Regions from separate parts of the Paenibacillus sp. FSL H3-0321 genome, predicted to be linked through region 2. Evidence: riboswitches for the same ligand, from Rfam matches in the RefSeq annotation. Region 2 holds a riboswitch; each other region holds the start of a gene.
The links. Region 2 has a riboswitch for cyclic di-AMP ahead of MHI45_RS21655 (hypothetical protein). Riboswitches for the same ligand answer to the same signal wherever they lie in the genome.
Positions count from the first base shown of each region.

Region 1: another riboswitch for cyclic di-AMP. It lies ahead of MHI45_RS02550 (APC family permease); the one in region 2 lies ahead of MHI45_RS21655 (hypothetical protein).
Region 3: another riboswitch for cyclic di-AMP. It lies ahead of MHI45_RS19160 (C40 family peptidase); the one in region 2 lies ahead of MHI45_RS21655 (hypothetical protein).

Region 1 covers NZ_JBBODH010000001.1:630,074-640,438, reverse strand. The annotation lists gene MHI45_RS02560 (DsbA family protein) at 1-672, shown strand, start outside; gene MHI45_RS02555 (disulfide oxidoreductase) at 672-1,103, shown strand; cyclic di-AMP (ydaO/yuaA leader) riboswitch at 1,331-1,490, shown strand; gene MHI45_RS02550 (APC family permease) at 1,616-3,433, shown strand; gene MHI45_RS02545 (iron-hydroxamate ABC transporter substrate-binding protein) at 3,608-4,645, shown strand; gene MHI45_RS02540 (FecCD family ABC transporter permease) at 4,872-5,933, shown strand; gene MHI45_RS02535 (FecCD family ABC transporter permease) at 5,930-6,964, shown strand; gene MHI45_RS02530 (ABC transporter ATP-binding protein) at 7,082-7,888, shown strand; gene MHI45_RS02525 ((2Fe-2S)-binding protein) at 7,933-8,742, shown strand; gene murB (UDP-N-acetylmuramate dehydrogenase) at 8,929-9,840, shown strand; gene MHI45_RS02515 (hypothetical protein) at 9,922-10,257, opposite strand.
Region 2 covers NZ_JBBODH010000001.1:4,832,846-4,843,210, forward strand. The annotation lists gene MHI45_RS21620 (hypothetical protein) at 1-169, shown strand, start outside; gene MHI45_RS21625 (transposase) at 478-1,671, shown strand; gene MHI45_RS21630 (hypothetical protein) at 2,332-2,898, shown strand; gene MHI45_RS21635 (hypothetical protein) at 2,917-3,549, shown strand; partial or broken gene MHI45_RS35220 (group II intron maturase-specific domain-containing protein) at 3,784-3,948, shown strand; gene MHI45_RS21645 (hypothetical protein) at 4,028-4,216, shown strand; gene MHI45_RS21650 (hypothetical protein) at 4,294-4,746, opposite strand; gene MHI45_RS21655 (hypothetical protein) at 4,775-5,284, opposite strand; cyclic di-AMP (ydaO/yuaA leader) riboswitch at 5,409-5,591, opposite strand; cyclic di-AMP (ydaO/yuaA leader) riboswitch at 6,012-6,200, shown strand; gene MHI45_RS21660 (hypothetical protein) at 6,307-6,723, shown strand; gene MHI45_RS21665 (glutaredoxin family protein) at 6,920-7,162, opposite strand; gene ytxJ (bacillithiol system redox-active protein YtxJ) at 7,159-7,485, opposite strand; gene MHI45_RS21675 (SDR family NAD(P)-dependent oxidoreductase) at 7,682-8,404, shown strand; gene MHI45_RS21680 (ThuA domain-containing protein) at 8,444-9,079, shown strand; gene MHI45_RS21685 (spore germination protein) at 9,216-10,365, shown strand, end outside.
Region 3 covers NZ_JBBODH010000001.1:4,295,704-4,306,068, forward strand. The annotation lists gene motB (flagellar motor protein MotB) at 1-335, opposite strand, end outside; gene motA (flagellar motor stator protein MotA) at 319-1,119, opposite strand; gene MHI45_RS19135 (hypothetical protein) at 1,324-1,617, shown strand; gene MHI45_RS19140 (4a-hydroxytetrahydrobiopterin dehydratase) at 1,853-2,140, shown strand; gene MHI45_RS19145 (c-type cytochrome) at 2,244-2,600, opposite strand; gene MHI45_RS19150 (GNAT family N-acetyltransferase) at 2,707-3,213, opposite strand; gene MHI45_RS19155 (C40 family peptidase) at 3,474-3,965, opposite strand; cyclic di-AMP (ydaO/yuaA leader) riboswitch at 3,971-4,113, opposite strand; gene MHI45_RS19160 (C40 family peptidase) at 4,499-4,927, opposite strand; cyclic di-AMP (ydaO/yuaA leader) riboswitch at 4,985-5,123, opposite strand; gene MHI45_RS19165 (hypothetical protein) at 5,344-6,174, opposite strand; gene MHI45_RS19170 (M1 family metallopeptidase) at 6,186-8,213, opposite strand; gene MHI45_RS19175 (YwhD family protein) at 8,319-8,825, shown strand; gene MHI45_RS19180 (AbrB/MazE/SpoVT family DNA-binding domain-containing protein) at 8,941-9,411, opposite strand; gene MHI45_RS19185 (DNA-3-methyladenine glycosylase) at 9,629-10,309, opposite strand.

The sequences.
Region 1 (10,365 bases), 4.2 Mb from region 2:
CGCAGGGCAGAACAGGAAAAGCAGAAGCAAAAAACGAGAATTCTGATCTTCAGCACGGTAGCAGCAGTTATCATTATCTTTGTCGCTCTAATCATGCTGATTCCAAAAGGGAACTCTGACTTTAATTACAGCGAGATGCACAGACTTGGAAAAGAGGATGCTCCAGTCAAAATTGTTGAATTCGGGGATTATAAATGTCCGGCGTGTTCAGACTTTACCGGTACCATCAAACCTCAGCTTGTTGAAAAATACGTAACTCCGGGCAAAGCGGCCTTTTACTTCGTAAATATGGCCTTTATCGGACCGGATTCCGAAACAGCGTCATTAGCAGCTTTATCTGTCTATCATCAGAACAGTGAAGCTTTCTGGACCTATTATGACGCAATCTATGCTAATCAGGGCGAGGAGAGCGAAGAGTGGGCGACCGCTGATTACCTGGTAAGCCTGGCGCAGAAAGAGAACCTGCCGATAGATTTTGACCTCTTGCGTAAAGACATTGAGGAACGCACCTATGAAAGTGAACTGCAGAGAGATATGAAGCTGGCCGAAGACAGCAAAGTGACCTCTACTCCTACTGTATTTGTTAATGGAGTCAAGGTAGACAAGGCCTTTGATATTGAAGCCATCGACTCGCAGGTGCAAATCGCCCTTGATTCGGCGGATGCCAAATGATGAAATTCTCTACCTTCTGCAGACGCCACTGCTTGTATCTGGCTTGGTTTGTTTCCGTAATTGCTGTAGCAGGAAGCTTGTATCTTAGTGAAGTGCTGCATTATGAACCCTGCAGGCTATGCTGGTTCCAGCGTATCTTTATGTATCCTCAGCTGATTCTGCTCGGAATTGCCACGTACCGGGGAGATAAACGCATCATTCCTTATGTGCTGCCTTTATGTCTGATAGGCGGGAGCATCTCTCTGTATCACTACGCAGAGCAGAAAATTCCTGCACTCAGTAAAATCTTGCCATGCACAATTGGTGTACCCTGCAATGAGGATTATTTGAACTTTTTAGGGTTCATTACGGTACCTCTGCTTGCGTTGATTGCTTTTGCTCTAATCGCAATTTTGCTCTGGACCGGGCGTAAGGAAGAGCCAGCAGAATAAGAAAAGGCTAAGCAGAATTTAGAGCATAAATATTTCCTTAATTTTTGTCACAATTAACATCCAAAATACTCAAAAATCACGGAACGCTGGGATAATGAAAGAGAATGAAAGATTCACTTATCCCCGATCTTAGATTTGAGCTTTTTGGATGTTTTTTCATTCTTTTTTCATTTTTTTCACCGCTTTACTGAAAAGCTATTGTAGACTATTATTAGTCCTTGTGAGAAGTTGAATATGCGCTGAATTTTCCGCAAGGAAAAACGGGGGAACCAAACTTGACGGTGACGTCAATGGGGTGAATCGGAAGCAGGTCAGTTTGACCGGAACCGTAGGGCTACCACAGCCCGAATCCGCCAGCTAACCTCGTAAGCAAGGGTGGGATAATGAGCATGCGTAAGCATGCGGATCATTTCCGTATGCTTATTTTTGTGCCTGCATTTATGAAACCTGCCAATGAAAACGGCGCGCGGTATTACCGTTTCAACTCAACAAAGAGAGGAACTGTTACTACAATGGTAAGCAAGGTAAAACGACTATTGATCGGGCGTCCGATGAAGTCGAACGAACTCGATCATGAAAAGTTATCCAAGGTGAAAGCACTGGCTGTTCTGTCTTCCGATGCACTCTCGTCTGTGGCCTACGGAACGGAGCAAATCCTGATTGTACTGGTGGCCGCGGGCTTCACCGCCATCTGGTATTCATTGCCGATTGCATTAGCCGTATTGGGCCTGCTGGCCATCCTTATTTTTTCCTATCGCCAGACCATCTTTGCCTATCCGCAAGGCGGCGGAGCGTATATCGTGGCAAAAAGCAATCTGGGCGTTCCTACCGGCCTCTTGGCTGGCGGCTCTTTATTGGTAGATTACATTCTTACGGTTGCAGTTAGTGCTTCGGCGGGAACGGATGCGATCACATCGGCCTTTCCGAGTCTTCATAACCATACTGTACTTATTGCAGTCTCCGTCATTCTGATCTTGACGATTATCAATCTCCGCGGGGTGACGGAGTCCGCTTCATTTATTGCCATCCCGGTGTATCTGTTCGTGTTTTCTATCTTTGTACTCATCATTGCCGGGGTGTACAAATATATTACAGGCGGCGCTCATGCCGAAATCCCGGAAATCGGTTCCGCCGTTTCTAACGTCAGCCTGTTCCTATTGCTCAAAGCCTTCAGTTCCGGTTGTTCGGCACTTACCGGGGTAGAAGCGGTATCGAATGCCATTCCGAACTTCAAAGCTCCCGCGGAAAAAAACGCCGCCAAAACCTTGATGCTGATGGGGGGCATCCTCGGATTGATGTTCACCGGCATTACGCTGCTGGCTTACTGGTATGGGATTACTCCGAATGAGAAATCCACCGTCGTGTCGCAAATTGCCGAATCTACGTTTGGCCGGGGTGGTTTGTACTTTTTCATTCAAGGGATAACGGCTGTCATCTTGTTCCTGGCGGCGAATACAGCTTACTCGGCGTTTCCGCTGCTCGCGTTCATGTTCGCCAAAGATAAATATTTGCCTCACGCCTTCATGGTCCGGGGAGACCGTCTGGGCTTCTCTAATGGTATAATTTTTCTCGGAGTATTGTCGGCTGTGCTTGTAGCTGCTTTCCACGGAAATACAGAAGGGTTGATTCCGCTGTATGCAGTCGGAGTATTTATCCCTTTTACGCTGTCGCAGCTTGGCATGATGGTGCACTGGTTCAAAACGAAGCCGAAAGGCTGGCAGAATAAATTTGTAGTTAATACAATCGGCATGCTGACTACCCTGACGATTACGCTTATCTTTATCATCACCAAGTTTTCCAGTGTGTGGATGGCCTTCATCTTCCTGCCGGTTGTCATGTTCGTATTCCACCGCATTCACCGTCATTATATGAATATAGCCGATCAGCTTCGCATTTGTCCTGCTACGGATAAACCGCTGATTAAAGGAAGTACCGTTGTTGTTCCGGTTGCGGGTGTGACACGCGCTGTGCTGCATTCGATCAGTTACGCGAAGTCGTTAACAGATAATGTGGTGGCAGTCTACGTTGGTTTTGATGAAGAGGAGATTCACAAGATGGAGCAGAAATGGGAGGAATGGAACCCGGGGGTACGCTTGATCGTGCTTCGTTCCCGTTACCGCAGCATTATCCGCCCACTGGTGAAATTTATCGATACCGTAGAGTGGAAGACCGCTACTACAGACCATATTACCGTATTGATTCCACAGTTCATTACCAAACATTGGTGGCAGGCGATCCTGCATAATCAGACCAGCCTGTTCATTCGCTCTTATCTGATGAATCAAAAAGATATAGTTGTAGCAACAGTGCCCTATCATTTGCACAAATAGGCAGATAAATATGGTTAGCAGAGGTTGTTTCCGTAGCTTACGGAGGCAACCTTTTTTTATAGAACGAATAATTTTGTTGACAGGGATAATGAGAATCAATATCATTTAAAAAGTAAGGCGAAGGCCTCGGACACCTTTGACCATTAATGCATGTAAATACAGGAGGGGTATTTAATGTTTTCGATGAACAATAAGAGATCAGGCAGCATGAAGCTGGCATTGATCGGATGTATGGCTATGACTTTGTTCTTGTCCGCTTGCGGCAATGGCAATAATGAGAATGCTGCAAATTCTGGAGCGGAAGCTACCGCTGCACCTACGGCTACGGCTACTGCTGAAGCAACGGCAGCGCCAACGAAAACAACTGCACCGGCTACAGAGAAAACGGTGACAGACGCCATGGGACATGAAGTCACGGTACCGGCTAATCCGCAGCGCGTACTTGCTTCTTATATGGAAGACTACCTGGTAACACTGGGTGTTACCCCGGTAGCGCAGTGGTCTGTGCCAAACGGAACCCAGGAATATCTGATTGCTGAGCTTAAAGATGTGCCAACCATCAGCTATGATCTTCCGCTGGAGGCTGTGACCAGCTTTGCACCGGATTTCCACATTGTGCAGTCTGAGTCCAGTGTGCAGAACGGTCTGTATGACCAGTTGAACAAAATCGCACCTACTTATGTCCTTGGTGACGAGATTAGCAAAGACTGGCGCAAATCGCTGCTCAAAATCGGTGAGCTCCTGAACAAGAGCACTGAAGCTGAACAAGCTATTGCAGACTACGATCAAAAAGCAGCAGATGCAAAAGCCAAAATCAGCAGCTCCATTGGTGATGAATCGGTCGCCATTCTGTGGATAGTGTCGAAGAGCTTCTTTATTGTAGATGAAACACGCAGCAGTGGTGCTGTATTGTACGGAGATCTGGGTTTGAAGCAACCTAACCTGGTTACTGAAATTCCTGCGGCATCCAGAGCGACCTGGAATCCGATCACTCTGGAGAAATTGGCTGAACTGACCGCAGATCATATCTTCCTGGTGAACAGTGACAAGACCGAGGCCTCTGACATTCTTAACGGAGCAATCTGGAAGGGTATCCCTGCGGTTAAGGCTGGAAATGTTCATGAACTTAGCGCTGACAGCAGCTGGCTGTACAGCGGAGCCACTGCCAACTCCAAAACTATTGATGATGTCTTGAGTTTTCTCGTGAAATAATCAGCCTTAATTGCGTGTAGAGCGAACTCTTCAGCGGTGGAGGGATGTGCAGGTTCTTGTATCTTGAGATACAATGACCTGCACCTTTTTTTAGGACTTTGACTTAATCGTTCACAGTGAAAGTGCGAGCTGTGAAAGCTTGTACATAATTCAGATATTTGCGATAATGAGAATGATAGTTGTTCTCATTGAAAACATTGAACTCATCCTATTAAGGGGAAGACTTATGGTGTCATCCACACGTTATATAACTAGCAATACAAATCCGTCAGGAGATCAACCGCTGAAGACAAGGCCTGTTGCTGCGGTAGTAATTTTGATTATCGGCCTTGCCGCTGTCGTCTTTGGTCTGGCACTTTCCGTTTCGGTGGGTGCCGCGGATATTAGACTGGCGACGGTATGGGAGGCAGTCTTCCGGTTTAATCCGGATCTGCAGCAGCATCAGATTATTCGGGAGCTGCGGATTCCCCGTGCTTTGGCTGGAGCGCTGGTTGGTGCTTGTTTCGCCGTCGCAGGAGCAATCATGCAGGGCATGACCCGCAATCCGCTGGCAGATTCCGGCTTACTGGGTCTGAATGCCGGTGCCGGCGCAGGATTGGCGTTAGCTTTTGCTTTTGCGCCATCTGCTTCTTTTCTCTACATCATGCTGTACTGCTTCATCGGCGCAGCAGCAGCAGCCATTCTAGTGTTCGGGATTGGCTCGCTCTCCCATAGCGGCTTAACCCCGCTGCGTCTGACCCTTGCCGGCGCCGCCGTAAGTGCTATGCTGCTGGCTTTGAGCCAGGGAATCGCGATTCTGTTTCATCTGTCACAGGATATTGCTTTCTGGATGGCAGGCGGGATCGGCGGGACCAATTGGACACAGCTTCGTATTTTGTTTCCTTGGATTGCGGCAGCTCTGATAGGATCTCTGCTGCTCTCCCGATCCATTACGCTCCTTAGTCTCGGACGCGATGTAGCGGCGGGACTTGGACAGCGGACCAGGCTAGTGCAAACAGCCGGGATTATTATTGTAGTGATTCTCGCCGGCTCCGCGGTTTCGACGGTTGGACCGATTGCTTTTGTGGGGCTGATTATCCCCCATATTACACGTTATCTGGTTGGCGTCGATTACCGCTGGATTATTCCCTGCTCTGCAGTACTCGGCAGTCTACTGATTGTATTTGCTGATATTGCGGCCAGAATGATTAACGCGCCTTATGAAACACCGCTAGGCGCTTTAATCGCAGTGATCGGCGTGCCGTTCTTTATTTACTTGGCGAGTAAACGGAAAGGGGGGCTGTCATGAGCAGGGCTCTGCACTCACCCACCGGGAAACAACGCCGTACCCGGGAAGCAGCCATATTGACTTCACTTGCGGTTCTTATAGTGGTCATCTTTATTGTCAGTATGAACACGGGGTTAATGCGATTATCACCGCTGGATGTTTTACACACAGTCCTTGGAGAGGGGACGCAGCAGCAAAAGCTGATTCTCTTTGATTTCCGGCTGCCGCGCATAGTGATCTCTCTGCTTGTCGGCGCAGGATTTGCGGTTTCCGGCTGCATTCTGCAAAGCTTGTCGCGCAATGCGCTGGCAGAGCCTTCCACACTGGGGATTAATGCCGGTGCCGGGTTTGCGGTGATTATCTTTATCTCATTTGTTCCGGCAACCTCGGCAGCTCCAATCTTTGTTCTTCCGCTGCTGGCGCTGGCCGGAGCAAGTCTTACGGCTGCACTTATTTATTTCCTGTCTTTCCGGCGCGAGGATGGCCTCTCGCCGACAAGAATGATACTTATCGGGATCGCTGTAGGTGCAGGCATCTATGCTTTCCAATTGATCCTGTCGTTAAGGCTGGATCCGCAGAATTATCAGTTTGTGGCGATCTGGATGGCCGGTAAAATCTGGGGCGGCGACTGGAGATTTGTGCTTGCGCTGACACCTTGGATAGCCATCTTGCTGCCATTTGCGTTCTACAAAGCCCGGGTGCTGAATGTACTTAACCTCGGGGACCAAACCTCGGCCGGGCTGGGCATGCCGGTGGAGAAGGAACGCATTCTGCTGCTGGCCGCCGCAGTCGCGCTGTCCGGCTCCTGTGTCGCCGTAAGCGGCGGCATAGGCTTTGTGGGGCTGATTGCGCCCCATCTCGCCCGCAGGCTCGTTGGACCGAAGCATCAGGTGCTGCTGCCCGCCTGTGCCTTAATCGGTGCGCTGCTGCTGCTTACCGCGGATACTATTGGCCGCTGGATTCTGCAGCCGGCTGAAATACCGACAGGTATTGTAGTTGCGCTGATCGGCGCTCCCTATTTCCTATATTTACTGGCCAAATCAAAAGCCTGATTAACTAAAGGAGCAAAATGCTCCATAAAACTAAGCGAATGCTTACGAAGTCAGTTTTATTGCGTCGTTAATCTTAAAGGAGCACATGCTCCATAAAACTTTCAAGGAGTGAAGATCATGTCGGAACGTTTGAATACAGAACAGCTGAGTATTGGTTATGCGGAGGCTACGATTGTTAAAGGGTTGAACCTGTCACTCCCAACAGGGAAGATTACAGCGCTGGTAGGAGCGAACGGCTCCGGGAAATCCACGATTCTCAAGACGATGGCACGGATTATGAAGCCTAAGAGCGGCAATGTCATGCTCGACGGCAAATCAATTCATACCCTATCTACTAAAGAAGTGGCTCGTCAACTGGCCATTCTGCCGCAAAACCCGACGGCTCCGGACGGACTGACTGTATCCGAACTGGTTGGATACGGGCGTTACCCGCATCAGAAGGGCTTCGGCACCATGACTCCTGAAGACCGGGCGATTATTGCCAATGCGATTTCTGTTACCGGGATGGAAGAGTTCCATGATCGTCCAATCGACCGCCTCTCCGGTGGACAGCGCCAGCGTGCCTGGATTGCCATGGCTCTGGCACAACAGACAGATATCCTGTTCCTTGACGAGCCGACCACGTTCCTTGACATGGCTCACCAGCTGGAAGTACTGCAGCTGCTGCAGAAGCTGAACCAGGAAGAGGGCCGCACGATCATTATGGTGGTGCATGATTTGAACCATGCCTCCCGTTACGCGCAGCATATGGTAGCGATCAAGTCGGGCACCGTAATCAGCGAAGGGAACCCGATGGAGGTTATGACACCAGATGTGCTTCGCAAAGTATTCGGAATCGAATGTGATATCGTTCCCGATCCGCGTACAGGTGTACCTTTATGCCTTCCTTACGAGCTTGCTGCTTATAAAGCTGTCGGCATGTAATTTACAAGTGAAGGATTAGCTGGGGGAATTAAGGAGGAAACGAAATGAATGAGGCACAGATAAAAGACATAGGCAGCAAATTTGATCTTTATCCATCTCCCCCAGACGAGGCGAGGTATTCATTTACAGCGCAGGATCTGATTAGTGTAGAGGGTATGAGAGCATTTATGGACTGCTACAGACCGCTGATGAAGGCGCTGGACGATAAGGCTGTGGCTGCATACTTCGGCGGCTGGTTCTCCAGCGTGGCGCTGGCAGTACAATATTCGGTCTCGTTATATTCCAATGTTCCGGTGATCAACTTATCTAATTTGCGCATTCATCTCATTCCGGCGAGCGGGTATTGCCGCGTTGCCTTCTCCTTGGATTCCTGGGTGATAGATCCAGCGCCTGCTGACGAACAGGGTCGGGTTACTTGGCGTAATAAAGTGTTCACAGAGTTCTACAGGAACACAGCAAGCCCGCTGCTGCATGCAATGTCTGCCGCCAGTGGTTTGAGACTGGGAGAGATCTGGGGACAGCTCCCCTCTAAGTTCAACTATTATATTGAAATGCTTGCAGCAGGTAGCAGCAATAAGGAATTTCTGATTCATGTGCAGGACGACTACAGTTGTCTAAGGAAAGGCCTGGCTGCAGAAGTGTTCCAGCTTCCCAGAAATCCATTTGAAGTTGAGGTGCGCAAGATCGAATCCCTTGCCGATCCAGAGCAGAGGGTACACATGCGTAACCGCTGCTGTCTGTATTACCGAACTGAAGGCGGAAGTGTCTGCTATACCTGCCCCCGTCTGAAAGAAGAGGAACGGGCCACACGTAGAGCCGAATACCGCATTCAAGCTGCGTCACCGCAGGTTTAGGATATAACTGTAAGAATTGTTTCATACTAAAAATTGCAGGCATACCGCAGCAGGCTCCCGTCATTGACAAGGGAGCCTGTTCGTTGTTAAAGTTGTGGTTGCCATAGTTCAATGTAAAGCTGGATCAACATAAACATTATAAAAGGTAAGATTTATTATTTTCATAGCGTAAAAGGAGCATGAAGGATGAATATCAGCGAAATTCAAGAGGATCTGCAGCAACTGGCTCCTGCCGGTACGGTAAAAAGCCATGAAGTGCTTAAGGATTATGTATTCACCCAAATGGGCGGCCGTGCAGATATACTGGCTGAACCTGCCACTTATGAGGAAATTCAAAATATTGTTACATATGCCCGGAAGAATGATATTCCTCTCACAGTACTGGGAAATGGTTCAAATGTAATTATCCGTGACGGTGGAATCCGCGGGATCGTCCTGCAGACCTCAGGCCTTAACGGTATGGGGATTCAAGGAGATCTTCTATACGCCCAGTGCGGTGCCAAGATCATTGATGTATCCAGGTATGCCCTGGAGCAGGAGCTGGCAGGTCTCGAGTTTGCCTGCGGCATCCCCGGAACAGTTGGTGGTGCTCTCTATATGAATGCTGGCGCTTATGGAGGGGAAGTTAAGGATGTGCTGCAAAGTGCGCTTGCTATCAATAAGGCAGGGCAGCTGGTCACCCTGCAAGGGGATGAGTTTCAGTGGGGATACAGACAAAGTGTCTTTGCGAGCGGTGAATATATCGTGCTGGAAGCCAGATTCGCACTGATTCCGGGGGATTCTGCTTTAATTAAAGCTTCCATGGATGAATTGACCTATCTGCGTGAATCCAAGCAGCCGTTGGAATATCCGTCATGCGGCAGTGTCTTTAAACGGCCGCCGGGCCGTTATGCCGGACAGCTGATTCAGGAAAGCGGGCTTCAGGGGACCCGGATTGGCGGTGCGGAAGTCTCACGTAAACATGCCGGATTTATTGTTAACGCAGATAATGCCACTGCGAGCGATTATATCGGACTCATTCAGCATGTGCGGGCTGCAGTGAAGGATAAATTCGGAGTCGAGCTGGAGACTGAAGTGGAAATTATCGGAGAAGAATAACTTCATTTCGTTGGCCGCGGGAGCAATTACCGCGGCCTTTCTTTGCATAGAGACATGTGCAGTGGGCTCTCAGTATTCTGATTAGCTTATGGAGAGAGCATACTTGGCTCTAGCTGTCTGGAGTTCCGCGTTACCTTCACCAAGATTATCCAAATGTAGTCCGCTGACGGCAATTTCATAGCTATGCTGTGGAAGCGGCACAAGTTCACCATCCGCATTCAGGGTATTGCCTGAGCCCCTTAAGATAAGCGCATCATCCAGATAATCATCGATCGTATCCTCAGCAGTGCGGTACTCTACGGTTTCCAATTGAAAGTGGACTGTATCGAGATCTTCAAGCTCCTGCTTTTTGATTACAATGGTTTTGTTTGCGTGAGCATCGAGCCAATCTATAAGCTTCTGTACCGTTTGATCCATACGTTGATCCCATCCTTATTTAAGAGATTATTAATTCTAAGTTACCCCTTTCGTTGAAATTGAATCCATATTTCTGAAACAGTTCCTTGGGATATTCTCAATTTCTAC
Region 2 (10,365 bases):
CGGGTTGCTGTTTGCAGTATCTTCGTTAATCGCACTGGTCGCCAGGTTAATGCCGTCCAATGGATCGAATCTGCTTGATTTTATTCAAGGGCTTTTGACAGGAATGGGCATTGCCGGTATGATTGCGTCATTAATCATCTTTGGCAGACATTCTAAACGCGCACACTAAGAAGTGATCATAGGTTTTACTGAGGAAGCCGCGGTTCGGAAACCGCGGCTTTTTTATATTGAATTAGTGACTCCGTTTAACGAAACCGATAAATAGGCCTTCATATGATAAAGAGGGCCTGATGACTATCATATCTAAAGTGAGGTCATGCTTTTACATTTACCAATACACGTTATATAGATGAGCATTTTGCATTAATCTAAGCCCTTGGTACACAAAGAGATTTTGAGCATAAAAAAGGACTTCACCCCAACTTGGAGAAGTTTTTTGGTAACGACACCAAAACACTCAAGAGGAGGAAGTCCCCTTTGTATATTCTCCAAGAAAGTCTATTTTCCTTTGAGGAGCTTCAAAAAATCGAATCAAAAGAGCGATTGCCCATCTTTTTCAGCGCACTGGACCTGCGACCTTACGCGAGACAATTGAGAAATCCTTCACCCCGAGGAGCGGACGGGCACTGCCGTCAAGGCATTCTTCGCGCATTACTCGCGGCTCCCTTAGAGAACATCGATACGTTCACCGGCCTAGCGCGCAGACTGGAGTTTGACCTTCGTTTCCGTTACCAATGTGGACTTCGGCTGGACATCCCCGCCCCTTCAATTTCCACGTTAAGCCGGGTTTTTGCCGAGTTGACTCGCAAAAGCCTTGCCAAGCAGTTGTTTGAGGATCTTGTGGCTCAGTGCCAAGAAGCTGGAATCATCGACGGCACTCATGTCGCCATCGACAGCGCAGCCATTCACGCCTACGAGAAAAAAGAACCCAAGCGAAAAAGCGAGCTCACTGGCCATGCCAACTGGGGTGCAAAGTTCGACACCTTCGGCAACAAAGTCAAGTGGTTTGGCTATAAGCTGCATCTGGCCGTCGATGCCAAGAGTGAACTTCCTATGGTGCTCCAGGTGACTCCTGCCCATGTGAACGACGGAGACGAAGGGCCTGCACTCATGACGATTGTCGCTGCAAAATCCAAAGTGAAATTCTTCATGCTGGATGCGGGCTACGACCAAATGAAAAACTACGAGGCGGCCCGGAACGTCAAGGCGCAAGCCATTATTCCGCTGAATCCACGAAATGAAAAGGAACCGCCAGCGGGGATCACCCGCAAAGGCACGCCTTGTTGTTCGATGGGATTTCCTATGACGTATTGGGGACAGGAAAAGGTACATTTGAAATTTCGTTGTCCACATGCGACAGGTCAAGTGGATTGTCCTTTGGGTATGGTCACTTGTTCGTCGTCCAATTATGGAATGGTGGTTAAAATCAACAGTCAAACGGATCTCCGGCGTTACGCGTTGCCGCATCGGGAAAGCCGAGGCTGGAAGGAACTTTACAATAAACGAACCAGTGTAGAACGCTGCAACTCTCGAATGAAGACCTATTTAACTGCAGACCAGCTTCACGTCTGGGGGATTCAAAAAGTGACAACACACCAATATTTGAATGCGATTGTGTTACTTGCCTCTGCACTTGCCATCGTCAAGCAACGAGTCCAAAACGCCGCTTGAAATTTCAAATTCATTGAAATTCTGCCCGTCTGTCCATTTATCGCTCCGCTCTCACAACACTGAGATTTCGCTGTGGCCTAACCATGGACTCTCAATCGAAATATGAATTATGCAAAATGCTCAGATAAGAACCTGTGTTTTATTTGTAAAATTTTGTGCAATTGTTGTAAATCACTTAGCTTATAATTCAGTAAACTAAAAAGATTAAGCGAGGAAGATTCTATTGTCTAGCAAAACTGGGGAGTTGAATTTGTAAAGAATCAACTAGTTCTTATGAACCGTTTATTGAAGTAAGATCTAGAAAGAATTTTATTTATGTTTTCAATTAGAAAAAAAGGAAAAATGTCCTATTAATATAAATGTCATCCAGTGTTATGATTAGTGTGCTTAGAAAAGGACTAGCTGGCCAGCATCTTTTTCAAAAAGCTTAGGTTTTTGTGCCACAAGTAAAGCTTGTAGAGTAAAAACATTTTGGGTAATCGATTCTAAGGCTTCGTAATTTAAAAAGCAGTTTGTAGATAAAGAAAGTCTCTCAAAGTTTGTATAATACTTATTAATCGTAAAACATTTTAATTAATGTGTGAAATTGCTTTAATTAGAATCATTAGTTAATTAATAGAAATAAAATCCTTTAAAAAATTATACAGGTGGTGTTTTTAAATGAAGAAGACAAGATTAGTAGGCACTTTACTATCCGTTTTTATTTTGGCTATATGCATTCCAACTAGTGCATTTGCTGATTTTTTTGCAGGCGGACGTTCTTCTGCAAAGTTTAATGCCTATTACGATTCTTCCGTAGTAACATATGGATATGAAGGAATATATGATACGGCAAGAGCAAGTTGGGGGGGGATTTCTTCTAATGTTGCCATTGGGAAAACCACCTCATCGAGTGGCTTGCCAGACAAATATTATGTTGGCTTTTCAGCTGATCCTACTTTTCTTGGATTATCTTCTTATTACGATGCTAATGGAAATCCCGTAAATAATAATGTACCAAGAGCATTTACGACCTTCGCAAGCTATAATAATAATTTAATTGTATATGAATCTCCTGGTTCATCAGCAGTAAGAATTTCAAATGCAATTCATGAACTTGGTCATACCTTATCTTTGGCTCATACGACACAATCAGGTATAACCGATTCTGTAATGTTTCAAGGTGTTCAAACAATTGGCCCTCAACAGTATGACAAGAACCAACTTAAAGCAAAATGGGGAAATTAAAATTAGGGGTGATACATTGTGTTGAAGAAAAAAATTAAATTTAACAGCAAGCAGATAATTATCCTTGCTTTGATAGCATTAACTATTGCCATTATCAATACTTCAGGATTGGAAGCAAACAATAAAGCTGAAAGTACGCCCATTGAAAAAGCAGAGACAATAAATATGGATGCAAACTATATTCTATTTAATGATGTAAATCAATTAGACCAAGCTGCAGACTTAATTCTCGTTGGTAGTCCTACAATGGATTTTCCTGAAAGAGAACATATTACAACGTATTTTGGAGATGGAGCAATTCAGGACTTCTATACACTAACTGATTTGAAAATCGATAAAATTTTAAAAGGTCCTCAAGATTTTAATCTTGCAACATCGCAATCGCTTAAGATTATTGAACCAATAGGATATGCAAAACCTGAAAAAAAAGAAAATAAGATTACTCGTGAAGAATATTCTGAACTAGAAAAAGGGGAGAAATATATTATATTTTTGATGCAAAATGACCAAGGTCAGTACGTTGTAATTAACGTGAACAACGGTAAATTCAACCTTAATGAGACAGAAGTTTCTTTTGCTTCGGATTCAGAGAATGTAGAACATGAAAAAATTAAGAAGGAGGTTTTTTCGAAATATAAAATAAAAGAATAATGATTTATTTATGATACCAAATAATAATGAGCTGCATTATGCGCGCATTGAAAAGTGATCATAGGTTTTAACTAAGGAAGCCGTGGTTCGGAAACTGCGGCTTCCTTTAGTTCGCCCAGCATGGGCGCTATCTCTAGGGTTCATGTCCAGAATGGTGAAGGCAGTACTAGCCATTAGCTTAGACAAGGGTATCCACCGTGAACTGAGTCAGTACCTTTAAGCTGGTGCGGATACTTCTCGCTGGCGGATACACCAGTCTTTCAAACGATAGATAGATGGTTTCGAAGGAAGCTGCAAATGTGCCTTTGGAAGCACTGGAAGAACCCACGAATCAAAGCTGTTGACTATGATGCCTCTGTTTGCGTTCTAAGGCTTGTTTCTATACGTCTCTACATATAGAGAATGGAGAGTTCAGGATCCTGCTGGTTAAATGAAGGGTTATAGTGTACCTTATTTAATAAGATAAGGAGTGGTAATCTTGAAAAAAAACAATCAAATCCCCGCGATCCTCGCAGCTTCAATTCTGCTGATTCTGCTCAGCAGCATGCTTAAGCCGGAGGGCTCTACCCTGCTGGGTGTGCTGCAGACGTTAATGCTCGGAGTGGGCTTGCTGGGCTGCTGTACAGCGGCCTGGAGATTCGCAAAAGGCGGCAAGGGCAAGAGCTGAGTATAAATAGAAAAGGCCGCAGCACTATGCTGCGGCTTTTTCATGCGCTTTGACAAGTTGCTATATTCCATACGAAGCTATACAACAAACAAGTTTGCTTCAGGCCGCAACGTTTCCAACCGGCACATTTGCTCGCGCACATGTCTCAGCCGGGTTTTCAGCACCGGCACGCTTTGCTCAAGAATGGTGCTGATTGCCGGCAGGGGCAGCAGCATGCCGTACCATAACACCTGCACAATCTGATCCTCCCAGGCTAATCCATTGGAAACAAAGAGGCTGCACTCCTCCGCAGCCCGGGAGCACTGCTGAATGCACTCCCGGTACGCATCCAGAGAGAAAGGCTGCGGGATGAAATCATCATGAAGGTACCGGGTATAAAGCTCAGTGAAGGTTTTCATCGCAGTCTTTTCCGCAACGGCACCCTCTCCCAGCAGCAGACTGGTGAGTGCATAAATATTTCCGGTGTTCTTTTGGACATATTCCGCAAACTCGCTGGCAGCTGTCCATTCCGGGGATAATGGGTCTGGCATGTCTTCACGTTCCTTCCTGAATAAGAAATTATAAGATGGAGAAATAAGTGATGGATCTGTCCATTAGCTCGGCTATGTCCGGTTCCTGCCAGCTGCCTTTATGCAGCAGGGAACTTGAAGGTTTATAGTACATCCGTCTGAAGGGGGGCGTACCGCCGGCCCCAGCCGTACGGGAATAGGGGACCATTTGCAGATGTGACGTGACGACCTTGCCTTGCAGCTTGGCTTTTAAATCCAGCAGGGCCGTTTGCACGATTTCTTGCTGACCCGGCTCCCACTGCGCACCTAGCTGCTGTACAATTTCTATGGCTTCTTCTAGCCTGTGATTGCGTATACTTCTCAGAAAGCTGCTCCATTTAATGACGTCAAAATGATCGCCTTCCGCAGACAGTATCCCCGCTCCCCAGCTGCACCCAGCCTTGCACGTAAGCTTCAGCACACCATACCGGCACTTGCCGGATGACTCCGCGGCATGATGGAATGGCCAGGGGGCATCGAATACAAACACTTCTATACGTGACAGCCTGCGCTGGTTCATTTCGTTTTCCCTCCTACCCATTTATAAGCTGCAGCCTCAGCACAAAAAACCGCAGCAGAGGAGGACCTCTGCTGCGGTTTTGGTACAGGCTTAAATACACCTGGCGAAAACACGTGGCGGATCAAGGTTCTCTCTAGTCGCTTACGGGGTTAGCTGTCGGATTCGGACGGTGAGAGTCGCCCTACCTAATGAGACCACAGTCTCCTTCGGATTCACCCCAAGAAAGATTCTTATCTTCCAGGTAAGGCCCTGCGGGCCTGATGGTTCCCCCGTTTCCCGCATTGCGGGAATTCAGCGTTCATATCGCATTTCATGCATTGGATTCAAACCGAATCATACCTTTTCGCATGAGCTTTGTAAAAAGAAAAAAACATTCTTCTGAGCCGATTTTCAGGGGATTATGGCAAAAGAAACGATAAGAAGTGCTAAAAGGGTGTTTATCAACGATTTTCAGCTTTTTATCTCGTGCATACGACTGCTTTTGATTTAGGGTGATTAGAGCCCAAAAGGCAATTTGCTCAACAGCGGGTGAATATAATCACAACGCTGAATGCTTTTTCGCAAATCGTTGATAAGCCGAGTAAATAAGAGGAATGATGAGATTGAGGCTTAAGTAAGCGCTACCCGATCTGGATTGGGTTTACTAAATGCATTATTTTGGCAGGTTTGGCGGTTTACAAGGCCGTGATCGCCAGAGTATGATTACTTCTGTTTACTACACAATCGAATACGCAGTCCGCTTAATTTCCGTTATGGAAAGCGGGGGAACCAACAATCGGCAGCCGATGTGAGAGTCGGAGCCGGTTATGGGGTGAATCCTGTGAAAGTGCGAGAGAATGCTCGCATGGATACAGGTAGGGCGACTCTCACTGCCCGAATCCGACAGCTAACCTCGTAAGCGTATTAGAGAGGATGAGCACAATGTGACCGTTAATTGGACCACAGAGGGAATTCCTTTGTGGTTTTTTGCTGTGTTCGTACGGGCAAATGAATGGAAGTCCTAGGCCGGAGGAGAGGAAGATATGGCGAATTCGGAAGAATATGTACTCATTAACGCTCCGACTAAAGCGGGGGAGCATTTTATCAAAATCTTAAAGTTCAGAGGCTACAAGATCGCAGGAATCGCCAACAATGCAGCGGAGAAGCGGCGTCTGGAGGAACTGGGAATCGAGGTCAATCTTGTGGTGGATACACATCATCAGAATACATGGTTCCGCCCCTCTTTTCCGGTAGGCAGAGTATTTCTGTTCGAGAGCAGTGTGACCTTATGCTGCCGGTATATCCAGATGTGCCGGACCTGGACGACAAAGCCAATATACGTAATTACGACTTCGATGAATCCCAGACTGGTCTATAAAGGACTTGGAGCGGATTCCGTCATCTATTCCCACAGCGGAAATGTCTCTTTTCTGGCGGATGTCTCAACGAATCCAGGATAAGGCCAAATAAAAGGGCAAATAAAAGGCATCTCCTGGACAGAGGTCCAAGGAGATGCCTTTTTCAAAAATATAAGAATTTATATGTTTCACACGATAACTTATCCTTCTATTTCTCGCTGAAACGGTACCGTCCTTAAAAAGGACGGCAAAGCCGTTTCCACTTGAATATAAATATTTATATGCCTCACGCTATGAATTATTCAGCGGTTGCTCCAATAAGCTCCTTAAGTTCGGAAACGTTGAAGCCCTTGACTGCGCGGCCTTCGTACACAGTAACAGGCACACCCATGAAGCCCAGCTTCTCGACTTCTTCCTGATACACTGTACTTGTCATAACATCACGCACCTCGAAGCTAACCTTTTGCTCGGTTAGCCACTGCTTCACTTGATTGCAGTCGCTGCATCCTGTGGTGGAATAGACAATTACCGGCTGGCTCATTGGCTCACAGCTGCCTTGATGGCGTCCCGGGTGATTTTCCAATGGGAGGTGTTCCAGCGGACTTCGCCGTCTTCCAGCAGGAAGATCTGCGGAGATTCATGCTTGATCCCGAAATCTTCGGCAATCTGATTGGACAGCGGACGGTCTTCAATCACATGGACAATGGCAGCTGGAGTCTCGGAGCCTTGCGTATAGGCAGTGAATTCCTCGTTGGCCTTGGCGCTGATCGGGCAGGTAGTGCTATGCTTGAAAAGCAGTTTTTTACCTGGTTGCGCAACATATTGCTGCAGTTCTTCCAGAGTGTGAAGTTGTTGGATAGACATCGGTATCTCACCTTCCTATAAGTACTTGTAACTACGATTGTAACATAGTTCAAAATTAAATCAAAAAGGAAGTTAGAGCACCCCTTTCAGCAGAATTACAGTCCCATGAAGGACGTTGAAAAAACGTGATTGCCATGCTAATGTGAAAGAGATGCCGCGTGTATCCTGAAGAATCGTAAAGGGTGTGTCCATATTCATGAAAAGGGTTGCTTTTGTTACCGGTGCTGACCGTGGTTTAGGTTTTTTTCTGGCAAGCTGGCTTCTAGAGAACAAATATTCCGTATTTGCCGGTCAGTATATGAAGGAGTCGGAATTGCTGGACGCACTGAAAAAGCAGTACCCGGACCGATTAACTCTGATTCCGCTGGATATCGGCGACCGTGAGAGTGTCAAGCAAGCGGCACGCAGCATTTCGGGCAGTACCGCTCATGTTGATATGATTATCAATAATGCCGGTATTATTCATAGAGCTGATGATGCCACGATGCTTGTTGATATGGACGATGAAGCCATGGCTCACATTTATAATGTAAACACGCTTGGTTCTTTGAGGGTCAGTAATGAATTGATGGGCCTGTTAATGCAGAGCAAGCAGAAATTGATTGTTAATATCTCCTCAGAAGCCGGAAGCATTGGCCGGAACAAACGGATTAATATGTACGGATACTGTATGTCCAAAGCAGCGCTTAATATGCAGTCCTCCCTGATGCACAACCATTTGAAGGTGATGGGCGGGCAGGTTATGGTCTTTCACCCCGGCTGGCTGCAGTCCTATATGAATGGTGAGAAGGCTCTGGAGGCACCTATTCCTCCTGAAGAGTCGGCGCGTAAGATTATGAATATCGTGCAGGAGCACAAGAAGTATATGGGTGAGGAGCCGGCTTATCTCGACCTGGACGGCAATGCCTGGCCCTGGTAACTATACACTAAGAGAAGCAGGAAGAGAGGCGGGAAGAACATGTCTGAAGGGAAAGCACTTGCACTTGGCAGCTACAGTGAGGTGAAATACCATCCTTTTGCCGGTGTGGATCATGAGATTAAGCGCATTCTGTCACCTGATCTGCAGGTGGAGGCTTCTGAAGATTACAGTCTCCTGAACAAAGACAACCTCGAGGGATTGAAGCTGGTTATCGCTTATACCGAATTTTCCGATCAGAAAATAGCCCCGGAGCAAAGTGCCGCTTTGCTGTCTTATGTAGCGGGGGGCGGAGGTCTGCTCGTTATACATAACGGAATCTCCCTGCAGCGGAATCAGGAGCTGGGCGCCATGCTGGGCGCGCATTTCACCCATCATCCGGAATACACCTCCCTGCATATGAAAATACCGGCACACGGGCATCCCATTATGCAGGGGATCAGCGAGTTCGTCATCGAGGACGAGCCGTACTACTTTGAAATGCATCCTTATTTTGAGACGACCGTGCTGGCAGAGTACCTTCATGAAGGGGCCATGCGTCAGGCGGCCTGGTGCCATGAGTTCGGACTTGGCCGTGTAGTTTATCTGATGCCGGGGCATCATTTGCCTTCCTTCTCGGTAGAGCCGTTCCGCCAAATGATCCGCCAAGGCGGAATGTGGGCAGCGGGTCTGCTGTAACTCCTATCTTTGAATCGTTTTAGCACATCATAACAGCTGCACGTTTCCCAAGAGGAGCATGCAGCTGTTTTTTTGATGTATGAATGTTCCAGCTTCGGTCAAAATAGGGTTACGAATAAAAAGGGGGACGCATGGAATGTGGAAGATGCTATGGGATCTTGTGCCCGGCTGGAAGGTGCTGTTTCAAGGTTTTGTCATCTTCATCGTTCCGGTCGTCTTAACCCGCCTAATGATCTGGCTCCGAATGAAAGAGGGCAAGGCGAGCACCCGGGGAATGCGGGCTGAAGGCAAAAAAGGCGGGGGTGTTCCAAGCTCCGAAGATACGGGGGAAGCAGATCAGACCAGCATCGCCGTGCAGAATAAAAAAACCGCCACAGCCGCACCCCCTGCTCAAAACAACACTGAACAGGCCGCTCCTTCCTTGACCTATACCGGAGAGTTCCACCGCGATGTACAGTCCTTCAGGGAGATAAGTGCCGATATGTCCGACGTCAATGTCAGAGAGCTGCGCATCGGAAGCCTGGAAATCAAGGCCGCGCTGTTTTTTGTGGATGGACTTACGGACAAAGAGGGCATGGACCAGAACATCCTGATGCCGTTGATGAACACGGTGCGGCCCTTTGAAGGCATGACCACAGCACCGCCAGCAGAAATATTGAAAGGGATTATCGTGCACAAGGTAGTACAGGTCTCGGAAATTGAATATACCGACCAGCTGAGACTCTCGCTGCAAAAGGTATTGTTCGGCTCTGCGGTATTGCTGATTGAAGGAATGGCAGAGGTTTTTATACTGGGTACTCCGAAAGGCAACACAAGAAGTGTGGAGGAGCCGATATCGGAGGCGCTTCTGCGCGGTCCGCGGCTGGGTTTCAATGAAACGCTCAGTGATAATACGGCGATGCTGCGAAGACACGGGCAGAGCACGGAGCTGGCCATGATTTCTTTTACCGTGGGAGAGCGAATTGAGAAGGAACTGGTGCTGACCTATCTCAAGGGCGTCGCCAACGATGAGCTGATTAAGGAAATCACCCGGAGAATCAAGACGATCAATATAGATGATGTCCAGGAATCAGGATATTTGGAACAACTCATGGAAGACAACTACCTCAGCCCCTTTCAGCAGATCCAGAACACAGAACGCCCGGACCGGGTCATGGCGGCGCTGCTGGAGGGAAGAGCGGCCATTCTTCTGGATGGCACACCGTTTGCGCTGATAATGCCGACTACCTTCGGAATGCTGCTGCAGTCACCGGAGGATTATTATGACCGCTGGTTTTCGGGTACAC
Region 3 (10,365 bases), 540 kb from region 2:
AGTTTCTCCAGATCCTCTTGCTCTTTCGCCCGCAGCTTGGCCATGTCGGATTCGCCGGTATTCTTATCAATAACACTGTTCATTTTATCTTGTTTACCCTGATCAAGCTGGGTATTTGTCGGGGCATCGGAACGATATTCCAGAACACCGCCACCACCGCTGAGCGCAGAGCTGAAGGCGTCAGCCATGTCTTCAAATTTCTTGGCGTCTGTAGCACTCATGGCATACATAACGAGGAACAGCGCCACCAGAAGCGTCATCAGGTCGGAATAGGGTAATAGCCAGGATTCATCGGCATGCTCTTCGTGTTCTTCATGTCTAGTCTTTTTGCTCATTTGAGCCGCCTCCCTTTTCGATTAGCTTGACGCGTTCAGAAGGTGTTAGGAAGACGGAAAGCTTCTGATTGATAGCGATTGTCGATACTCCGGATTGAATAGACAGCAGACCCTCTACCATCATCAGCCGGATTTCAATTTCGCGCTTGGAAATTCTTTTGAGCTTGTTGGACATAGGATGCCACATTACATAACCGGTGAAAATACCGAGCAATGTAGCAATAAAGGCTCCGGCAATTGCGTGGGCCAGAACGTCCATATCACTCATATCCGCCAGAGCGGCAATCAGCCCGATAACGGCACCCAATACCCCTAGGGTAGGAGCGTACATCCCCGCTTGTGAGAAGATCAGGGCTCCCGCTTTATGTCGATCTTCTGTAGCATGAATATCTTCCATTAACACATCGCGGACAAATTCCTGGTCGTTGCCGTCGATAATCATCCGCATACCGTTACGGAGGAAGTTATCTTCGATCTCATCGACCTTGGACTCCAGCGCCAACAGACCTTCGCGCCGGGTAATGGAAGCCCATTCCATGAACATTGTAATCAGTTCAGCTTTGCTGACCATCTTTTTCTTAATAAAGAGGATCTTGAACAGCTTGGGTACATTCTTGACCTCCGACATGGGAAAGGCCACAAAGATTGAGGCAGTCGTACCAAGAAAGATAATGACATAAGCTGCCGGATTTTCCAAGCTGGTAAGCGGGGCATGCTTGAGCATCATTCCCCAGACAACTGCGATGAGACCAAATACTAAGCCTAGTAATGTTGAAATTTCCATTTATGCACCTCGTCCATGAGAATTAAGAAGTGATCCGTTCAGACCGCATATTTCATCCTTGAACAGCGGCGGGACACCCTGCACGTAACCAAATCACGTATATTCTTATTTATCGACAGCATTCCGTTTTTTGTGAAGTCATTTTTTCGGCTATAATGATAAGGTAAGTTATTATTCATCTGTGAAGAAAACGGAGTGATACACGTGGGTGTGAAACATGGAAGAGATTACAGCGAGATTCTTAGTGATTTGACAGAAGCAGTCGGACGTATTTCTGATGGGTATGTGTTTTTTGAGATGGAGCCGGATGAATGGCAGGAACTGCCGCAGGAATCCAAGCTGGAGGTATGGGAAGCGCTCGCAGAGGATCTGTTCTACGCGCTGGGCAACGAGCCTGTTATCCAGGTAGGCAGTGGTGTGGTTATCTATGACAAGGAGACGCACCGTATCAATATTTTACTGGGTGAAGAGGATTTGGCCTCGGTTGTACTCGTTTAGAGCAGCAGAACAGCAGAGTAACGGGAGGACGGTTTGCCCCCTGTCTGCGGCCCGTGGTAAAATTGTAGATGCCGAGTACTATTTGCCGGGATCTTAGAATACATTAAACCGAAAAAAAGCCTTCATCCTGGTGCATCCCTTGGACTTTACCGAAGCTGAGGGATGTTTTGTTTAAAGGATATGGGGAGCTGGGCTGTACGGACTTTATGGCTAACTTAGTAAGGGAGGAAACAAATTGCATTTTACGGAGGAAGAGCTGCGTGAGCAGGTAAGTAAGCTGGAGGGCTGGAAGCTGGAGCCGAATATGATGGTGCGCAAATATATGTTTAATGAATATATGAAGGGTATCGCCTTTGTGGATGAGGTGGCCGCGATCTCGGAAGCCTTCGATCATCATCCGCATATTACAATTGATTACAAAACGGTAATTCTGCGCTTGTCCGCAAAAGAAGAGAGCGGGCTTGCCGCGCTAGAGTTCCGCCAGGCGCATGAATTTAACGAAGCTTTCGATAAAACGCGTTAGGCGCAGGAGAAACCGACCTATCATAGGAATGGATATAAAAATGCCCGTGCAAGGATGCTCTGAATATCCTTTGTACGGGCATTCTGTATTTTTAAGGTCAGGTTTATTTCTTCTCTGCAAGCCACATGGCAACATTCGCGATCTCTTCGGGAGCAAGCTTATCCTTGAAAGACGGCATTTGGCCGCGTCCCTTCGTAACAATGGTGTAGATTTCTTCTGCGTTATGCTGGCCGCCTTCCTGCTGCAGACTAGGGCCTAGACCGCCCTGTAGCTGATCACCGTGGCAGGTAATGCAGCTTGCCTGTACAATCGCTTCGGCGCTTGCGGCATCCAGTGTGACTTGCGGCATCGTCGGGTTATTTTCTTCGGCGACCTCTGCTTTGCCGGGTAATGTGAACAAGAGCACTACCGCAAAGGCACAGGCTGCGAAAAACAAACCGCCCATGATCCATTTCTGCATCTTCATCCGTCCCCTCCATGTAAGCTGCTTCCTACATTATATAGGATGGTTAAGCGTTATCATAGCATTTGTGTCAAAAAAGTGGACGATTTCAACACAAAAATTTTCAATTTAATGGAACGTTATGTTGTTTATCATAGACCATGCAATAAAATGGCTTATTTCCGGTTGGAGTAAGGCGTTCATAAGTATCCGTGATCGTGAAGCCGCATTTTTGGTATGTTCGGATCGCCCGCTGGTTCCAGGTCAATACTTCCAAATCAATTTCCCGCTCGGGATAACGCTTCAGCGCGGCCTGAACGATGGCTTCCATGAAAATGTGGCCAAGACCGTGTCCGCAAAGTTCGGGGCGCATTCCAATACCCAGCCTGACGACACCCTCCATCGGAAACAACTGCGCAAAGCCGCAAAGGATGCCTTGCTCGTTGACCACGGAAACATACTGGTCTCTGCGTAGCTCTGGATCGCCAAATTCAATGCCAAGCGCCTCCATTTGGGACCAAGGCATCCATTCGTAAATATTATAAGGCGCTTTGTAATTCCATGCGGCGATATCTTCGGCATGGCTGATCTCCATGGGAACTACATGGAATGTAACGGGGGAGCTAATCATAAGGCCACCGGCCTCCTTTCATGGGGAGCAACAGCACTAGCTATACCTAATTATATCCATAACTGGCCTGATTCGACTCAGAAATTTTCTGAAAGGCGGAAACTTGACAAAGTGGTAAAAATATTTTATAAAATGGAGGAAATTTGGGGGAGATTTATGTTTGGCGGATATTGAGAGGGGTAAGTAATTTTATAGACAAAAAAACAGGCCCCCTCCAGATTTCGGCAAAAATCATGGAAGAGTGCCCGTTTTACGACAACTTATTGTACGTCATCATTGTCTTGGGAATCAGAAGTAACGGATTGGTAAGCATCTGTACTCATGATCCGTTTGGCGCCAACGTAGCGGTTGACGTAGTAGCTGTCACTCATCGTGCTGATGGTTACACCACGGGAGGATGAAGCATGTGCGAATTTGCCTTCACCGACATAAATGCCGACGTGGGATACACCTTTACCGCTTGTATTATAAAATACAAGATCTCCCGCTCTCAGATCATCCCGGGAAATGGCAGTACCCATTTGGTATTGGGAACCGGATTGGTGTGGCAAATTGATACCGATCTTATCAAAAACGTACATTGTAAATCCGGAGCAATCAAAGCCGTTGGTCGATACACCGCCGGATACGTATTTACTTCCGATGGTCTTGTCGATGACTTTATCCATTTTGGAATCCGCGAAAGCGCTTCCTGCTCCGATGGTAAGCATAATGGAAAAGCTAAGTACTGCTGCTGCTAACTTCTTCTTCAAAAGTGAATACCCCTTCCAAATGCCTACGAGGTTAGCTTAAGGGTTCGGTTGAAGGTCCCCTATGACCCCTCTGTGAATAGGAGGTCAATTCACCCAAAATCGGTTCCCCCGTTTCCCTAATGGTTAGGGAACTCGGCATGACTGTTGATTAGGATTAGCTTGTTAACCAATACATGACAAAACCTTTGTAAAACCCGATTCAATAATTACAAAAATGTTACTAAAAACTCACTGCGATAATTGTAACAAAGACTTCGCCAGTTGGCAATCACTTAAAACATATTAATGCATAATATTTACGCTTTTTAAGAGTTATCTTTGCTAAAAAGGTCTTATATTTACGCGCTGAGTAAGCTTTAACTTAGATTTGTTGGGATTTTTAGTAAAAAGGTGTTTCACAGACCTCAAATACGTGTAAAAGGTAGAATAAGGAAGACAAAAAGGAAAAACCCGGAAATGATTACGGCAATAATCAGTTTCCGGATCTCTATAAGTTACAATTATTTATTGGAGGATGAAATTCCTGAGGGATGTCAATCGTAAGCGATAGCTTTGTAAGCTGTTGTGCTCATTACTCGTTTGGCTCCAACGTAGCGGTTGGCCCAGTAGGATTGACTCATTGAACTGATAGTTACACCACGGGATGAAGAGGATTGGGCGAATTTTCCGTTGCCGACATAAATGCCGACATGGGAGACTCCATTGCCAAGGGTATTGAAGAATACCAGGTCGCCGGAACGGAGGTTATTCCGTGATACGGCGGTTCCAACGCTGAATTGTGCTTTGGAAGTGCGGGGCAAGGTAAGGCCAACATTCTTAAATACATATTTGGTGAATCCAGAACAATCAAAGCCGGCAGTGCTTATGCCTCCGGTTTTATACGTCGTTCCCAGTGTTTTTGTAATAACCGTATCCATTCTGGAGTCGGCGAAAGCGCTCCCTGCTCCAAGCGTGAACACCATCACCAGCCCTAATGCTGCTGCGGTGCATTTCTTCTTAAAATTATGACTTTTCAAAAGATGTACTCCTTCCAAGGCCTGCGAGGTTAGCTTAAGGATTCGGTAGAAGGTTCCCCTATGACCCCTCTAAAGCGAGATCAATTCACCCAAAATATGGTTCCCCCACTTCCCGGTGCCGGGAATTTGGCGTTTTATGCACCGAAACAGTGACGTATCGACAAGGTTAAATGCTTAAAGGCACATTCATTTACTTCAAATTAGTTTCAAAAGATTACAAAGTTGTTACTACTGGTACAGGCATCATTGTACCAGAGGATTTACAGTTTTGCAAATACCCTAAATCACGTTGTAACCAAAAGAAGAGTCCCGCCCTTTATCTGGGGCAGTGACTCTTCTATTATGCCAAGGGACTGGCGTAATTATTGTGGAAATGTTTTGCTGCACCAAAGGTGATACTGCCCCGCTATGCTCCACATTTTGAACAGCGTTGAGGGAAGCGGTGAAAATTGCCGGAACAGCAGTGCGGGCAGGCCTGGACAGAAAAGTGCGGTCACTCCGGAGAGCAGCAGCAGAAGCAGGCCGCCGGCGCCGAACAGTGCAGATATACAGGTGGAAGGGAGGATTACCCTTAGGCCAACCAGCAAGGAAGAGAACATGCCTGTTCCTCCGGTGAAGCCAAACTGCATGTACAGCAGCAGAATGCGGATCAGGTAGAAGTACAGGAGCCAGGCCAGAACATAAGGAACCAGTCTCAGCAGCAGGGTATAATCGAGAATACCGCTGAGGAGAAGCCCGTACATTTTGGGGAGAAGCCAATACAGCGGTGCTGCGGCCAGAAGCCATTCCGCTAGACTGAACAGCAGTACGGGGAGTCCGTAAAGCTTCATTCCGGGAAAAAAGAACATTCCCCGCTCCCCTTTGCGCTCCTGGTGCAGCTCATGCAGCAGCCCTGCACGGATAAAGGGGGAGCATAGCAGCCGTAGCGCTGAGAGGGCCAGCAGCAGCCAGAGCCAGCGCAGCACCCCGGGGTCTGTGCCCAATGCAGTCTGTCCTTCGATATAATACAGCAATCTGCCTATTCCGCTGCCGCCGGCGTGTGTATCGGGATAACGGAGCAGCACCGGGATGAGGGCTGACCTGACGAATCTGTACAGGAAATAGCCCCAAAGCAGCCGATAGATAAAAAGCAGAATCAGAATATAAAATTGCTCTTTCATGCTGTACCAGCCGCGGGTTATCGATCTTTTCACAATCCTTCACCTCACCAGACAAGAGTTCCGAGCAGGGTTTCAAGCAGCTTCGTTGCACTAAGCGTCCAGCGGGAGAGCGTCTTTCGCTCCAGCTCCGCCAGTCTAAAATTGTTGAGATGCTTACTCTCCAGCAGAATGGAGTGCTCCGGATCAATCTCTGCGGACAAAAGAGGCGCTTTGTAGGCTAGCTGAAAGGTGGTTTCCTTCTCTGTTCCATTCCAAAACTGCTGGACGGTATAGCCATCCAGGAAGGTGAACTTTATCGGGACGTCACCATACTGATTTCCTTTATTGCTGACCGCTACTGAGCTTTCGTAACGGGCATTATCATCGCCGCCCTCTTTTTTAGGGTCAGAGATTTTAATATGATCAATCGAAAAATCCGGAGAACCGCCGCTGTATACATATTGGTCGAAGTAGGCTTGCCAGGATTTTTTGGTCACCTTCTCCACGATTTTCTGGAAGTCAGCGGTAGAAGGATGCCGGAAGCGGAACTTACGGGTATAGGCCGCCATTAGGGTATCCATCGTCTTGGTTCCGACCTGCTGTTCGATATCCTTCAGCACCAGCTTGCCGCGGATGTACACATTTCTGGCATAGGAATCGGCAGGAGTGTATTTCCAGGTTTCCAGGTCAAGCGGCTGGGAGGATGTCACCAGGCTGGCCTGCAGGACATGATTGGATGATACCCCATACTCCTGCTCCATCAGCCTGTCTTCGGCGTAGGAAGTGAAGCTTTCGTCCAGCCAGGCCTCCTCGAATTCATTGCTGGCTAACATCCCGTAGAAATATTGATGGCCGATCTCATGAATGACCGTGCGCTCCAGAGAGGTTCCTGGAGAAGCCTCAGCTGCGCCAAAAGCAGTAACCAGTGTGGGATATTCCATCCCGCCGGCGCCGTTGCCCTCTTTGGGAGGTACGACGATGGATAATGTAGAGTAAGGATAAGGTCCGTACCATTTGCTGAAGTTGGTCAGGGCGGCCTTCGCTGCCTGGAAATAACGCTCCTGCAGATGTTTATGCAGCGGGTCCAGATAAAGCTTGATTCTCACGCCCGGTACATGGTCTGTAGAGAAGGCCTCCTCGGCTACCACAAAGTCCGGAGAAGCGGCCCAGGCGAAATCATGTACATCATCCGCATAAAATTGGTACACCTTCTGATCCTGCTTCAGCTTGGCGCTCTTGACCGGGAACCCGCTTGCGCCAACGATATAATTGGGGGGGACGGAGATGGTTACATTGTAGATACCGAAATCGCTGTAAAATTCGGATGTTCCGTGATATTGGTGCAGATTCCAGCCTTCCTCTTGTACACCCCGGGTACCGGCAGGTTCATAGACGCTCAGTTTGGGAAACCATTGCCCGGCCATCACGAAATTGCCGGCGGAACCCATGCGGGCGAATATTTTGGGCAGCTTAACTTCAAACTGGACCTTAAGCGTTACGCTTTCCCCTCCGTTAACCGGCTGCGGGAGATGCACCTTTACGAGTGTCTTGTCATTGACATTGCCATCATCAGGCTGCACGTATTGCAGCCGCTGCATGAGCGAGACTCCCTCCGTAGTCCGGAGATCGGTCAGGGTCATGCTGCCAAATCCGTTCGCCGGCATGGCATCACCCCGGAGTTCGCCTCCAGATTCTTTCATAAACGTAGTATCCTCAGAAGCAAATGCGTTTGGATAAAGATGAAAGTAGAGTTCTTGTACCGGTTTTAGGCCCGGGTGAGTCCAGGTCACCGTCTCTGAGGCTCTTAGAGAGGTGGTGTCCGGCAGCAGCTGCACGTCGATATGATACTCCACTACCCGCTGGCTTAACGCCTTCGAGACCGGAAGGGGAGTGCTCTCGGGAAGAACGGGCTGCACGGCTTTGGGCTTAGGCAGGGCAGCGGGGGACTTGGCCTCTTTTTGAACAGCAGCAGTTAGAACGGCAGGGCTGTGCTCTGCACCATACCCTGAAAGGACCCCTATTCCCCCTCCCAGCAGAGTGAGGGCGGACAGGGCCGCAAAGACGATAATGTACCTTAATGACAGTGGCTTCATAACTGTGATTCCTCCCGTGACAAGCATCTACGGGATGTATATGTTTGCATTCGCCGCATTATTAGCTAAAATTAAATTATTAGTGAAAGGAAAGGATGTGCACTTGTGGATAACGTACAACCGGAGGGCAAGAAACAGATTGCCTTAAATATTGTGAATGCCAAGAGCAAACATAAAGGCTTCGGCGCAGGCTCCATTGATTTGAACAATGTATCGCCCGTTATTATTGACGGCGGTGAAGCAGTTATCGATATCGGTGCCATGCATGCCAAGAGTAAGGTAGAGAAGGGGATTAAGTTCTCCATGAACCGCGAGGATGTGCCGGCGGGCAGACAGGTCTGGGTTGTCTGGGTAGCTGTAGACCGTACGGCGGAGGGCCAGTTCTACGGGGGCATTACCGCTTGCGAGATGTGGATTGATACAGAGGCACGGCGCGGCTGGAAAATTCTTGCCGATCATGTGAACAAGCTGGATGCTGCTCTGAAGCGGAAGATCATTCTGGAGGGGCTCGGTACAGTGGAAAGAGCGGCGCTTAAATCACTGCTGATTTCTCATAATGAAGCTTGGTGGAATGCCTCTCCGGAAGAGCTGAAAGCGGCACTGTCGGAATAGGAGATGTCCCCTGCAACATACTTTGTTTCAAGCTAAAAGGCTTGGCCCTCCCGAAACGGGAAAGGCCAAGCCTTTTGAATGCTCATGAGGGATGAATCAAGATGTTTGTGTTCATTTATCTGCCTGCTGCATTGATCTTGCGCTTTAGCTGGCTGACTCTGGCCTGGCTGATGCCAAGAACCTCGGCAAGCTCCTTCTGGTTGGCATACGGATGGTCCGCGATGGCCTTCTCGAGACGCTGGCTCATTTCCTCTGTCTTTGTTCTCCGGCCGCCACGCAGTAATGCAGTGTTGTCTTCAACAGGACTTACCGGTTGCTCTGCCGCATCGGAAACAAGCCCGGGATCTCCCAGCTCTTTGAGGCAGCTGTTGCAAATAAACTGATCTTTAAAGTAAGTTACATGATCAAGGCTTCTGCAAAAAGTGCATTCTGTAGAGGTGTACTTTCTGAGCACAATAATCTCTTCATTCAGAATGAAGAACTCGATAGGATCTCCAATGTCAATATTACGTGTCATGCGGATTTCTACGGGAACCACAATTCTACCAAGACTGTCTAAACTCCGGATCATGCCTGTATCTTTCATCTCATGTCCCTCATTTGCATCTTTATATTTTTGTGTGGATATCTATGATTATAACAGTAATTGTAAGTTAAGAGAACGGGGGAAGCGCATACATTTATAGGAATTTGGCGAATAAAGGGATGAAAAACCTCTGCCTGCGGAGGTCCGCTAGCAGAGGCTGATTAGGGTTCATTATTTTTTACCCAATTCCGGGATACCGAAACAGGCAGGGAAATCTTTAAACTCTGAAAGAGCTGGCCTGCTTATCATTTACCGAAACGTAAGGATTGTTCCTGAGATAGAAACGCCAGGGCAGCTCCGCATATTCTTCAGCATAGGGAATATTGATGCGGGGAGCCTGTACAATATCAAGAGCTTCGGGGCTTGCGCCCTGCTCCAGCCAGAGCGGCCCGCCCGGTACGTCCAGGCGGATTTCATTCAGGCTTTTGTCGATCCGCAGCGCCCGGCAGAGCTTGCCCGGACCGCCCGACAGGTCGGACGGCTTCTTGATGCCTATGCCCCGGTAAGATGCCATCCGCTCCGCATCGGCGGGAGTGAGCGGCTCCACCGCGCGGATTAATACCGCATGCGGATTGTCTTGCGCGGCGGTTACCACATTGAGGCAGTGGTACATACCATATATGAGATATACATAGGCGGTGCCTCCGGAGCTGAACATTACTTCGGTTCTGGCGGTGCGGCGGCCGCCATAAGCATGGCTGCCTTTGTCTTCGGCGCCTCCGTAGCTTTCCGTTTCCACGATGCGGCAGCGTATATCCCCGTCTTCCGTGCGCCGGACCAGGTGCTGGCCAAGAAGAAGCGGCGCGGCCCTAAGCGCTGTATGCGCATAGATCTCCGGGGACAGAAGTGGAGAAGAAGGGAACGCTTCCCTGCCGCTGGCAGCGTTATTCGCATTCATAGATTGATGGCACCTCTCCCTGGCGAAGCAGGGCTTAAAGCCTGTGCTTCTGCCGT